DNA from 3 places in the Cobetia sp. QF-1 genome. Region 3 is predicted to be linked to each of the others. Evidence: predicted binding sites of a transcription regulator. Region 3 holds the regulator's gene; each other region holds the start of a gene.
The links. Region 3 encodes LexA, which represses DNA repair genes until DNA is damaged. Its sites were predicted from a motif close to TACTGTNTANNTANACAGTA; they were not measured.
Positions count from the first base shown of each region.

Region 1: a site for LexA is predicted at 1,789-1,808, ahead of ruvC (crossover junction endodeoxyribonuclease RuvC). Genes of this name have one in related genera too.
Region 2: a site for LexA is predicted at 1,628-1,647, ahead of CFN46_RS00995 (YqiA/YcfP family alpha/beta fold hydrolase). Genes of this name have one in related genera too.

Region 1 covers NZ_NBVS01000008.1:65,683-68,961, reverse strand. Annotated here, with positions in the region: gene ruvB (Holliday junction branch migration DNA helicase RuvB) at 1-26, opposite strand, end outside; gene ruvA (Holliday junction branch migration protein RuvA) at 229-843, opposite strand; gene ruvC (crossover junction endodeoxyribonuclease RuvC) at 1,147-1,725, opposite strand; gene aspS (aspartate--tRNA ligase) at 1,966-3,279, opposite strand, start outside.
Region 2 covers NZ_NBVS01000001.1:218,016-221,294, forward strand. Annotated here, with positions in the region: gene parE (DNA topoisomerase IV subunit B) at 1-649, opposite strand, end outside; gene CFN46_RS00995 (YqiA/YcfP family alpha/beta fold hydrolase) at 783-1,517, opposite strand; gene pgi (glucose-6-phosphate isomerase) at 1,674-3,279, opposite strand, start outside.
Region 3 covers NZ_NBVS01000001.1:456,874-460,152, forward strand. Annotated here, with positions in the region: gene CFN46_RS02020 (TetR/AcrR family transcriptional regulator) at 1-661, opposite strand, end outside; gene lexA (transcriptional repressor LexA) at 1,180-1,809, shown strand; gene CFN46_RS02030 (hypothetical protein) at 1,921-2,160, opposite strand; gene CFN46_RS02035 (DUF6586 family protein) at 2,358-2,837, opposite strand; gene topA (type I DNA topoisomerase) at 2,837-3,279, opposite strand, start outside.

The DNA of each region.
Region 1 (3,279 bases), on a different contig from region 3:
GAGATCAGTCGGTCCGACTCCATCATGATACTTGCTCAACTCCTGATGCCCCATGTTGCATGTATGGGACAGTGACGAGAGACGGATGGCAGGGAGCGTGCAACGATCTTGCGCTTTAACGTCAGAGCGCGCACTTTCTATCCCACTTATCCGTCACTCCCTAGTCAATAAAACCAATCACATTGCCTGCTTTCTCAAAGCAAAACTATCAGCCACATAATATGAGGCCTAGCTGGCCATCTTGCGTGCCAGTGCAGCTTTGATCAGGGCTTCCGTAGAGGCACCTGATTCAAGCCCGGACAGCATCTTGGCTGCTTCAACGGGCTTGTATCCCAACGAGACAAGCGCGGCTTCGGCATCCGCCAGTGGGTGCGTGATCGGCGGCTGAGGCTGCGAAGCGCGCTCCATCTCATTGAGACCATCATCTGTCGACACGGTCCAATGTTTGAGACGGTCACGCATTTCAATGATCAGACGATCAGCCGTTTTCTTGCCGACACCCGGCAAGCGCGTCAGTGCACGGCTATCTTCGTCATGAACGCAACGAATGAAATCACCTTGCTCCATGCCAGAGAGAATGGCGAGCGCCAAACGCGGACCGACACCAGAAATCTTGATCAGCTCACGAAAGAGACGGCGCTCTGGCTCCTTGCCAAAGCCATACAGCAACTGAGCATCTTCACGCACCACAAGATGCGTGAAAAGCTGGCAGTCTTGACCTACCGGCGGCAGTCCCAACAAGGTATTCATCGATGCTTCAAGCTCATACCCCACACCGTGCACATCAAGCACCAGATGAGGAGGCTGCTTTTCAAGCAGTCGTCCGGTTAGACGTCCAATCATGTTTCAGTCAGTCCTTTTCTACAGTGATGTGTACTGGGCATATTTCCCAGCCCCCCTTCACTGCTCTGATGATGACATTGCGGGCAAGCCTACCAAAGATGAAGCGTCGGCGGCATGTCCGAGTGTTAAGACGATTTTGTCGCACGATCATGACAGTCAGCAGGAACACTCTCCTGACGCTTCATCATTATCGTATCAACAAGCGGCGCAATTCTCTGCGCACTATCACGGCAGCAGGCTTACAAGTGACTGAATAAATGGCATTTATTGAGCACAATATCGTATTTATACCTGATAGGCACATTACTTGTCTGGCTCGAATCCCCGCCAGCTACTACTACGTCGTATACGTGAGCCCTTGCGATTGCCAGTGGCACCCAGCCCTAACGTCTCTAGCTGAGCACTACTCGGCGTGAGACGACGACGGGCAAAGCAATGCGTCAGAGCAATCGCCAAGGCATCTGCAGCGTCTGCCTGCGGCGTGGCCGAGAGCTTCAGCGTATGTGTGACCATGTGCTGTACCTGTAGCTTGTCTGCCGCTCCAGAGCCGGTCACCGCTTGCTTTATCTGCCGCGGTCCGTATTCGGAGACAGGTAAACCATGATTGGCAGCACAGACAATGGCAGCCCCGCGTGCCTGACCTAGCTTGAGCGCAGAATCTGCATTCTTTGACATGAAGACCTGCTCGATGGCGAACTCGGCTGGACAGTGCAGAGCTATCACTTCGCTGATACCGGCGTAGATCTGCGCGAGGCGCTGATCAAGACTGACCTGCGACATCCGGATACATCCACTGTCCACATAGCGTGGTTGCGCTGCCGACACGTCCAGCACGCCATAACCGGTCAAACGCGAGCCAGGGTCAATTCCAAGAATGATCATGCGACGCTCTCGTCAGTCGAAGTCACTAAAATCTCCTGCAGTTGCTCATAACATCTTCCCAACAACTGTTCATATAACCAGCCACCATGCCATAAAAAAGGCGGTGCAACACCGTTATCCCAGCATTCTCTGCCAGGGCTCAGTATCACACCGCCTATGGGCTTTGAACCCAACGGTATCGCGGACGACCACACTACCCTTGGACTTGCCCGCGATATCGTATGACAGACCTGCTAGATATCAGGCCTGGCCTTCTTCTTCTACCTTCGCTTTCTGACGCAGGCGGATGTTCAACTCCTTGAGCTGCTCACCGCTGACTTCACCCGGTGCGTCAGTCATCATGCAGCCGGCGCTCTGGGTTTTCGGGAAGGCAATCACTTCACGAATGGTCTTCGCGCCAGTCATCAGCATTACCAGACGGTCGAGACCAAAGGCCAGACCACCATGGGGCGGCGCGCCAAACTTCAGGGCGTCGAGCAGGAAGCCGAATTTCTCTTCCGCTTCTTCTTCGCCGATACCCAATACTTCGAACACGGTACGCTGCATGGCTTGGTCGTGAATACGGATGGAGCCGCCACCCAATTCGGTGCCGTTGATGACCATGTCGTAAGCGCGTGACAGTGCAGTTTCCGGATTTGCCTTGAGCTCTTCCGGGCTGCAGGACGGCGCCGTGAACGGGTGATGCAGCGCGCTCAGGCGGCCGTTGGCATCGGCTTCAAACATCGGGAAATCAATGACCCACAGCGGCGCCCACTCACAGGTATACAGGTTGAGATCTTCACCCAGCTTGACGCGCAGCGCGCCGATCGCTTCGGCAACGATATTGGACTTGTCAGCACCGAAGAACACGATGTCGCCATCGACGGCGCCACAGCGGTCCAGCACTTCATCAACCACGTCTTCCATGAACTTGACGATCGGCGATTGCAGCCCCTCGATGCCCTTGGCGCGCTCATTGACCTTGATCCATGCCAGACCCTTGGCGCCATAAATACCAACGAACTTGGTGTAGGCATCGATTTCCTTGCGCGACAGGCTAGCACCGCCCGGAACACGCAGCGCCGCGACGCGGCCCTTGTCATCCTTGGCCGGACCGGAGAAGACCTTGAAGTCCACACTGCTCATCAGGTCATCGACATCGACCAGTTCCAGCGGAATACGCAGGTCCGGCTTGTCAGAACCGAAGCGCTGAATGGCTTCAGAGTACGGCATGGTCGGGAACTTGCCGAAATCGACACCCAGCACTTCCTTGTAGAGGCCACTGATCATGGTCTCGGTCATGCCCATGATGTCCTGCTCGTCGACAAAGCTGGCTTCAAGGTCAATCTGGGTGAATTCCGGCTGACGATCGGCACGCAGATCTTCATCACGGAAGCACTTGGCAATCTGGTAGTAACGGTCAACGCCCGCGACCATCAATAGCTGCTTGAACAGCTGAGGAGACTGCGGCAGTGCAAAGAAGTTGCCGGCATAGGTGCGGCTCGGCACCAGATAGTCACGTGCACCTTCTGGCGTAGCGCGCGTCAGGATCGGCGTCTCGATATCGAGGAAGCC
Region 2 (3,279 bases), 240 kb from region 3:
GACCATCCTCGTAATACCAGGTCGTCTCGTTGCCATCCGTCTCGGTCAACACGACCTTGAGCCCCGGGCACAACACCGCCTTGGCACGCATCAGATGACGCAAGCGTGCGATTGCAAGTCTAGGGCTGTCGAAGTAGCTATCATCGGGCCAGAAGCGAACCAAGGTGCCGGTGTTGCGCTTGCCGACGGTGCCAATGACGGCCAGCTCTTCGACCTTTTCACCTTTCTCGAACGCGATGCGCTGACGCTGGCCATCACGGCAGACCTCAACTTCCAGCCGCCTGGATAGCGCGTTGACTACCGACACACCGACCCCGTGCAAACCGCCAGAAAAGCGATAGCTGTCCTGTGAGAACTTGCCACCAGCATGAAGCTTGGTGAGGATCAGCTCGATGCCGGTGACCCCATGTTCAGGGTGAATATCGGTGGGCATGCCGCGACCATCATCTGCCACTTCGATGCCGCCGTTTTCCAACAGACGTACGCGCACTTCTTTCGCGTGGCCGGCCAACGCCTCATCGACGGAGTTATCGATGACTTCCTGAACCAGATGGTTGGGCCGAGACGTATCGGTATACATACCGGGCCGCTTGCGGACCGGTTCGAGGCCGGAGAGGACCTCGATGGAACTGGCGCTGTACTGACTCATCGCAGCCTTGTGTCCTTGGTGTTGACGTCCGATTCATCTCTCATTGTCAGCAAAGCCGATAGCTGAGAAATGAACCCGATTCCTGAAGAGTGTGATGTCGAGATACTGATTGGGCAGATGCACTAGCCGGCCCTCAGATCGGTGCGACATGCAGCGAGGCCGCGACATCCGGTGCCAGCCGATAACCACCGTGCGCCATGATGGCTGGCAGATACTCCGCCAGCTGCGCAAAGCCGTGATCACCGCCCGGGGTAATCACCAATCGGCACTCTTGATAGAGCCCTGCGGCATCGTTGACGTCCAATGTCTCATCGGCCGTGGCCAACAGCACCAATGTACGCTGTGGCGTCACAGGACCGGCCTCCAATGCTGTCAGACCCGGACCGAAATCCTCGGTGACCGTAAAGGTCACACCGGTATAAGGATTGGCATGTGTCGAACCAAGCCAGGCGCTGACCAATCGAGTGGGGCGTACTGCCGGGTTGATCAGCACACTGCGTGGCCCTTGTCGCAGCACGCTCTGCTGTGGGCCCGCTGGGCCGTCGAGGCGCGCTGCCTCACGCGCCACCAGCCAGGTAGCCAGAAAGCCTCCCATCGAGCTGCCGATCACCATGATGGCGTCATCGCAGACAGGATCAGCAGGGTCCAGCGCCAGCTGCACACACAGCTCATGATAAGCCGTATCAACGGCTGCCTGACCCGCTATGGGCTCTGGCGGAATATCCGGCATTACGCAGGGCAAGCCGAACTGCTCAGCTGCACGCTGCATCAACCTGGCCTTGGGAGAGCAATTGGCCGAGTTGAAGCCATGCAGGTAGAGCAAGCCCCTGACGGGTGCTGTACTCACGGGGGATTGGGGACTGGCCATCAGTACTCCCGACACCACGCGGGCTCAAGAGGCCTCTCCATGGAGATCACTCTTGGCCCACGTCATGCTGTCTAGTGTAAACGATTGATTCGCTTATAGGATAGCGAGAATACTGTATAAATCAACAGATACCGAGACTCTTCAATACAGCACTTCTCAACGTCGCGGATCTTGTCCCTGCGCCGTCCATATCGCCTCGATCAGTGCTCGACTAGAGGCATCGAGGCTCCCGAAGCCTTCGCCACTGGTCATGGTGGCTTCCGTCGCCGTGGCAATTTGCTTGCCGAGCTCCACGCCCCATTGATCAAAGGGATTGATGTCCCAGATAGTGGCTTGCACGAAGACCTTCTGCTCATACAGTGCAATCAATGCGCCCAGCGTTTCCGGCGTCAATGTCTCGAGCAACAATGTCGTCGACGGCTGGTTACCACGATAACGCTTGTGATTCGGCTGTTCTTCGTCACCTGGAATAGCATCATCACCCAGCATCAATACGCGTGATTGAGCAAAGCAGTTGGCCAACGTCAGACGATGCTGCGCCTTGAGGTGCCCGCGAGTTTCAGCATCTTCGATGTGATCATAACGACACATCGGCGCGATGAAATCACATTCGACCGCCTGGGTCCCCTGATGCAGCAGCTGGTAGAAGGCGTGCTGAGCATTCGGCCCCAACTGCCCCCACAGCACTGGACAGGTGGAGTAATCGATCATCTCACCGTCATTGGTGACGGATTTTCCGTTGGATTCCATTTCCAGCTGCTCGAGATAGCTGGCGAAATATTCCAGGCGTCCGTCGTAGGGCAGAATGGAGTGGGCACGAATATCCAGGAAATTGTTGTTCCAGATACCGGCCAGCGCCAGCAATACCGGCAGATTGTCTTCCAGCGGTGCAGTACGGAAGTGCTCATCCAGCGTATGCGCACCGGCCAGCAAACGACGGAAATTATCCATGCCAACGTTCAGCGCGATAGGCAGGCCAATCGTCCCCCACAGCGAATAACGCCCACCGACCCAGTCCCAGAACAGCAGCTGGTGTTCCGGCGCGATGCCCCACTCGCTCATCTTCTCCGGCTTGGCGGAGGCGCCAATGAAGTGCTGACGATTGATCAGCGCTTCCAGACGTCCTTCAGGATCAAGGCGCGATCTCAGCCAGTCACGTGCGGTACGCGCGTTGGATAGCGTATCGATGGTGGAGAACGACTTGGAGGACAGCACGAACAGGGTCGTTTCAGGGCTGAGTGACTCCAGATAATCCGCCAGCTGGGAGCCATCCATGGTCGACGCGAAGTGCACACCGATCTCATGGATGCCCTTGGGACGACAATCATTGAGCGCACTGGAGACCATCAGCGGGCCGAGGTCCGAGCCACCCACACCGAGATTGACGACATCGGTGATCGGCTTGCCCGTGGCGCCGCGCCATTGGCCACTGTGAAAGGTCTCCACCATCTCGGCCAGATGCTCGAGGCTTTCGTGGATGGCCGGCACGACGTCCTCACCATCCACTTCCAGACTGACGGAGCGTGGCAGGCGTAGTGCGGCATGCAGGGCCGGGCGGTCTTCCGAGCGATTGACATGCTCACCGGCCAGCAGACGCTTGATGCCCTGCTCGACACCCGTCTCGCGCGCCAGCTCCAGCAGCAGCTCAAGCGTCTTGCCGGTGAGGCGCTGCTTCGAGAGATCCAGGCGCAGACCTGCCGCCGAACGCGTGAACATGGCCACCCGGTCGCGACCCTGCGCGGCATCATCCGCGAACAGGTCC
Region 3 (3,279 bases):
TGACCATGTCACTTTGCTCGATGGCAGCTGGCAGCGGCGCTGCCATCGCCGCCACCACGACCGGGCGCATGTGCTGAATCAGTTCGCGCACCGAGGTGTGGTGGCCATACTCGGCCTCTTCGATATCCCGCAGGGCATCAAGTCCTGAGAAAGTGAAGATGACACTGCCGAGCATGAAGTGCAGACGCCAGAAGCGCTCGTTGTCCGGCAGTTCCGGCGTGGCCAATTTCAATAGATCGGCAAAGCGACTGAAGACCGTGCCGTAGTGCTCACGAATATAACGGCGCATGTGGCCTTGCCCCTGGGTATAGGCAAGCCCCAACAGGCGCATGAAAGTACGCAGGCTATTCCGCTCTGCAGGCACTTCAAGCACGGTGCGCGCCATGGTTTCCAATAGCACCTCAAGCGGAACCTGATGACCAGCATACTCTTGCTCGACACTGTCGAGAGCAGCATGGAAACGCTCACTGAAGGGGTCGAGGTAACGCGCGAACACCGCTTGAATCAGCGATTTCTTGGAACCGAAGTGATAATTCACCGCCGCCAGATTGACCTTGGCCTTGCTGGTAATATTACGCAGAGAGGTTTCGGCGAATCCGCGCTCGGCAAACAATACTTCGGCGGTATCAAGGATGCGGGTGACAGTGTCAGTCTGGGCCATGGACGGAAGCCTTAATCAGGTGGTCGTAATGAAATGCTGGAATCGTAAGTCACGTGAGCATTGATAGTCCCTCGTGCCGACTCTCTCATGTCATGCTGCAAACGACCGGTTCGCGGGGATAGCGGAAGAGAGGCAAGATAACCCGAACACCACCATTGACGAACATTCGTTTGAAACACAATGATTCTAGCCTGCCATGCTACCACTGACAATTCTTCGTGTTTCAAACACCTAACGCTTCAGGACTTGCTGATATTCAGTCTGGTCAACTAAGCCTCCACCACTCAAGCGTTTCCAGTGAACGCAATACCGATGGGTATTGAATGACGTTTGCTAAAAGAAAGGGTCTACGAGAAGACGTTAAAAGCGCATGCTCATTACCATAATCAAGCCACACACCTGCTGAATACCTCGCAAGATGCCTTGCATGACCGCCATGACTGGATACAATGACAGTTGTATGGATGCACACCCCGTGCCGTCAGCTCAAGATGCCGCCCAGGCCAAAGGCAATGCCCATGACCCAGCCGCTTACTCCGCGCCAGCAGGACGTCTTTGATTTCATCATCAAGACCATCAAATCCTCCGGCTATCCGCCGACGCGTGCCGAAATCGCCCAGGCGCTGGGCTTTCGCTCCCCCAATGCTGCCGAAGAGCATCTACGCGCATTGAAGCGCAAGGGCGCCATTGAAATGGTGCCCGGCACGTCACGCGGCATTCGCGTGCCATCGCTGGCCGACGCTGAGGAAAATGACAATCCGGGTCTACCAGTCATCGGTGAAGTCGCAGCAGGCAGCCCGATACTCGCCAGTGAGCACATCGATCGCCACTGCCCTCTGCCTAGCGACTACTTCTCACCGGCAGCAGATTACCTGTTACGTGTTCGCGGTGTTTCCATGAAGGATGCCGGTATCCTGGAAGGTGATCTACTGGCAGTACACCGCACCACCAATGTCCGCGATGGCCAGATAGTAGTGGCACGTCTCGGGGATGAAGTGACCGTCAAGCGTTTCCGTCGCGATGGTCATTACGTATGGCTCGAAGCTGAAAATACCGACTTCGCCCCCATCAAGGTGGACCTGCGCAGCGAAAGCCTGGAAATTGAAGGCCTTGGCGTTGGCGTTATCCGCGACGGCGGTCTTCACTGATACGCCTCTCGAGATGTTCACTCGCGTTCAGACACGAAAAAACCGCCAATTGGCGGTTTTTTCGTGTCTGAACGCTTAAGAGACTAGCGACAATGATGGGCAGCCAGTGCTTCAGTGCACCATACCTTCTGACTGCTCATCTTCATCTTCCTCACCATCCCACAGGCGCGTGCGCGTGATGGCATGGTCAATCATTTCACGCGCGACTTCGAAGCGATTGTCACGCAGCAGATCAGCCGCCTCATCCGAGATGCGAATGCTGAGCAGCGGCTCACCTTCGCTTTCGGCTGCGCGCAGAATCACTTCACCATCTTCCATTTGCACAATTTCAAGTACGGCGGGATCAGACACGTCATTCCTCCTGCACGGCATCTCTTGAGATGCCGGCGTCGTTGTGATCGTCAGCTTGACGGTGGACAGGCCTCACGCAGCGCAGAAAAAAGTACGACCACAGCCAGAGCCATGGTCGTACTATTGAGAATGCGGGGCTTGCCACAATGGGCTCAGTCTAGCACCCGCGATACCGAAGCGTCATCCGCTTGACATCACTACCACTCGACACTCGACTCGCGTAGCCCCGGCAATATGGCCTTGAATGCCGCTAGCACCTCTGTGAGACGCTCAACCAATGAGGCATTGGCCGCAGCCGCGATAATCAAACCATCGCCACGTACACGCCCTTCTTCTCGGCGCGCAGCACCCGTCTCAGCATGCAAGCGGTCAATGTCACTCACCAGCTGGCTCAGCCAGCTATCGGGACGTTCGAGCAGAATACGCAGCTGCTCAATCTCGGCAACGGGTGTCGGGGGAGCTGTCAAACGTTCGCGCCAGCCGTCCTGCGGCCAACGCGCCACCACAGCGAACTCGTCCAGCAACGAGGACAGCGCCAGCTCCAACAGCACCAGCGCGCCCTCCTCATTTGCCATGCGACGCGCCATGTCGTGCTCGTCTCCCGCCGTCACCGCCGACTGTGCTAACAACAGCTCAGCCTGATACAGCAGTTGGTTGGTGCGGGCACGATGACTCATCAGACCTTGACTCCCTTGCGCTTGTCCTCGACAACCCAACGGCCATTCTCGAACGTCGCTTTCCAGCCAGTCGCCTTACCTTCCTCGTCACTCATAACGTACTGCGCCTTGACCTTGCGCGAGAAACGAATCTGCGCCGGGCGCCCATCCGGGTCCTTCTCCGGCGCCTTGAGGATGAAGTGATACTTCTCCGGCAACTCGTCAGCGTGCGCTTTGAGCTCCATCACCAATGGTGGACGCGTCTCACGATTCTTCGGGAACTGACTGGCTGCCATGAACAAGCCACTCGCGCCATCACGCAGCACGTAGTGATCCTCAACCTTGACACAGGCGAGCTCCGGCATCGGAATCGGGTCCATCTTCGGTGGTGCGACCTCACCCGATTTGAGCAGTTTGCGAGTGTTCTTGCAGGTCTCGCTAGTACAGCCGAAGTACTTGCCGA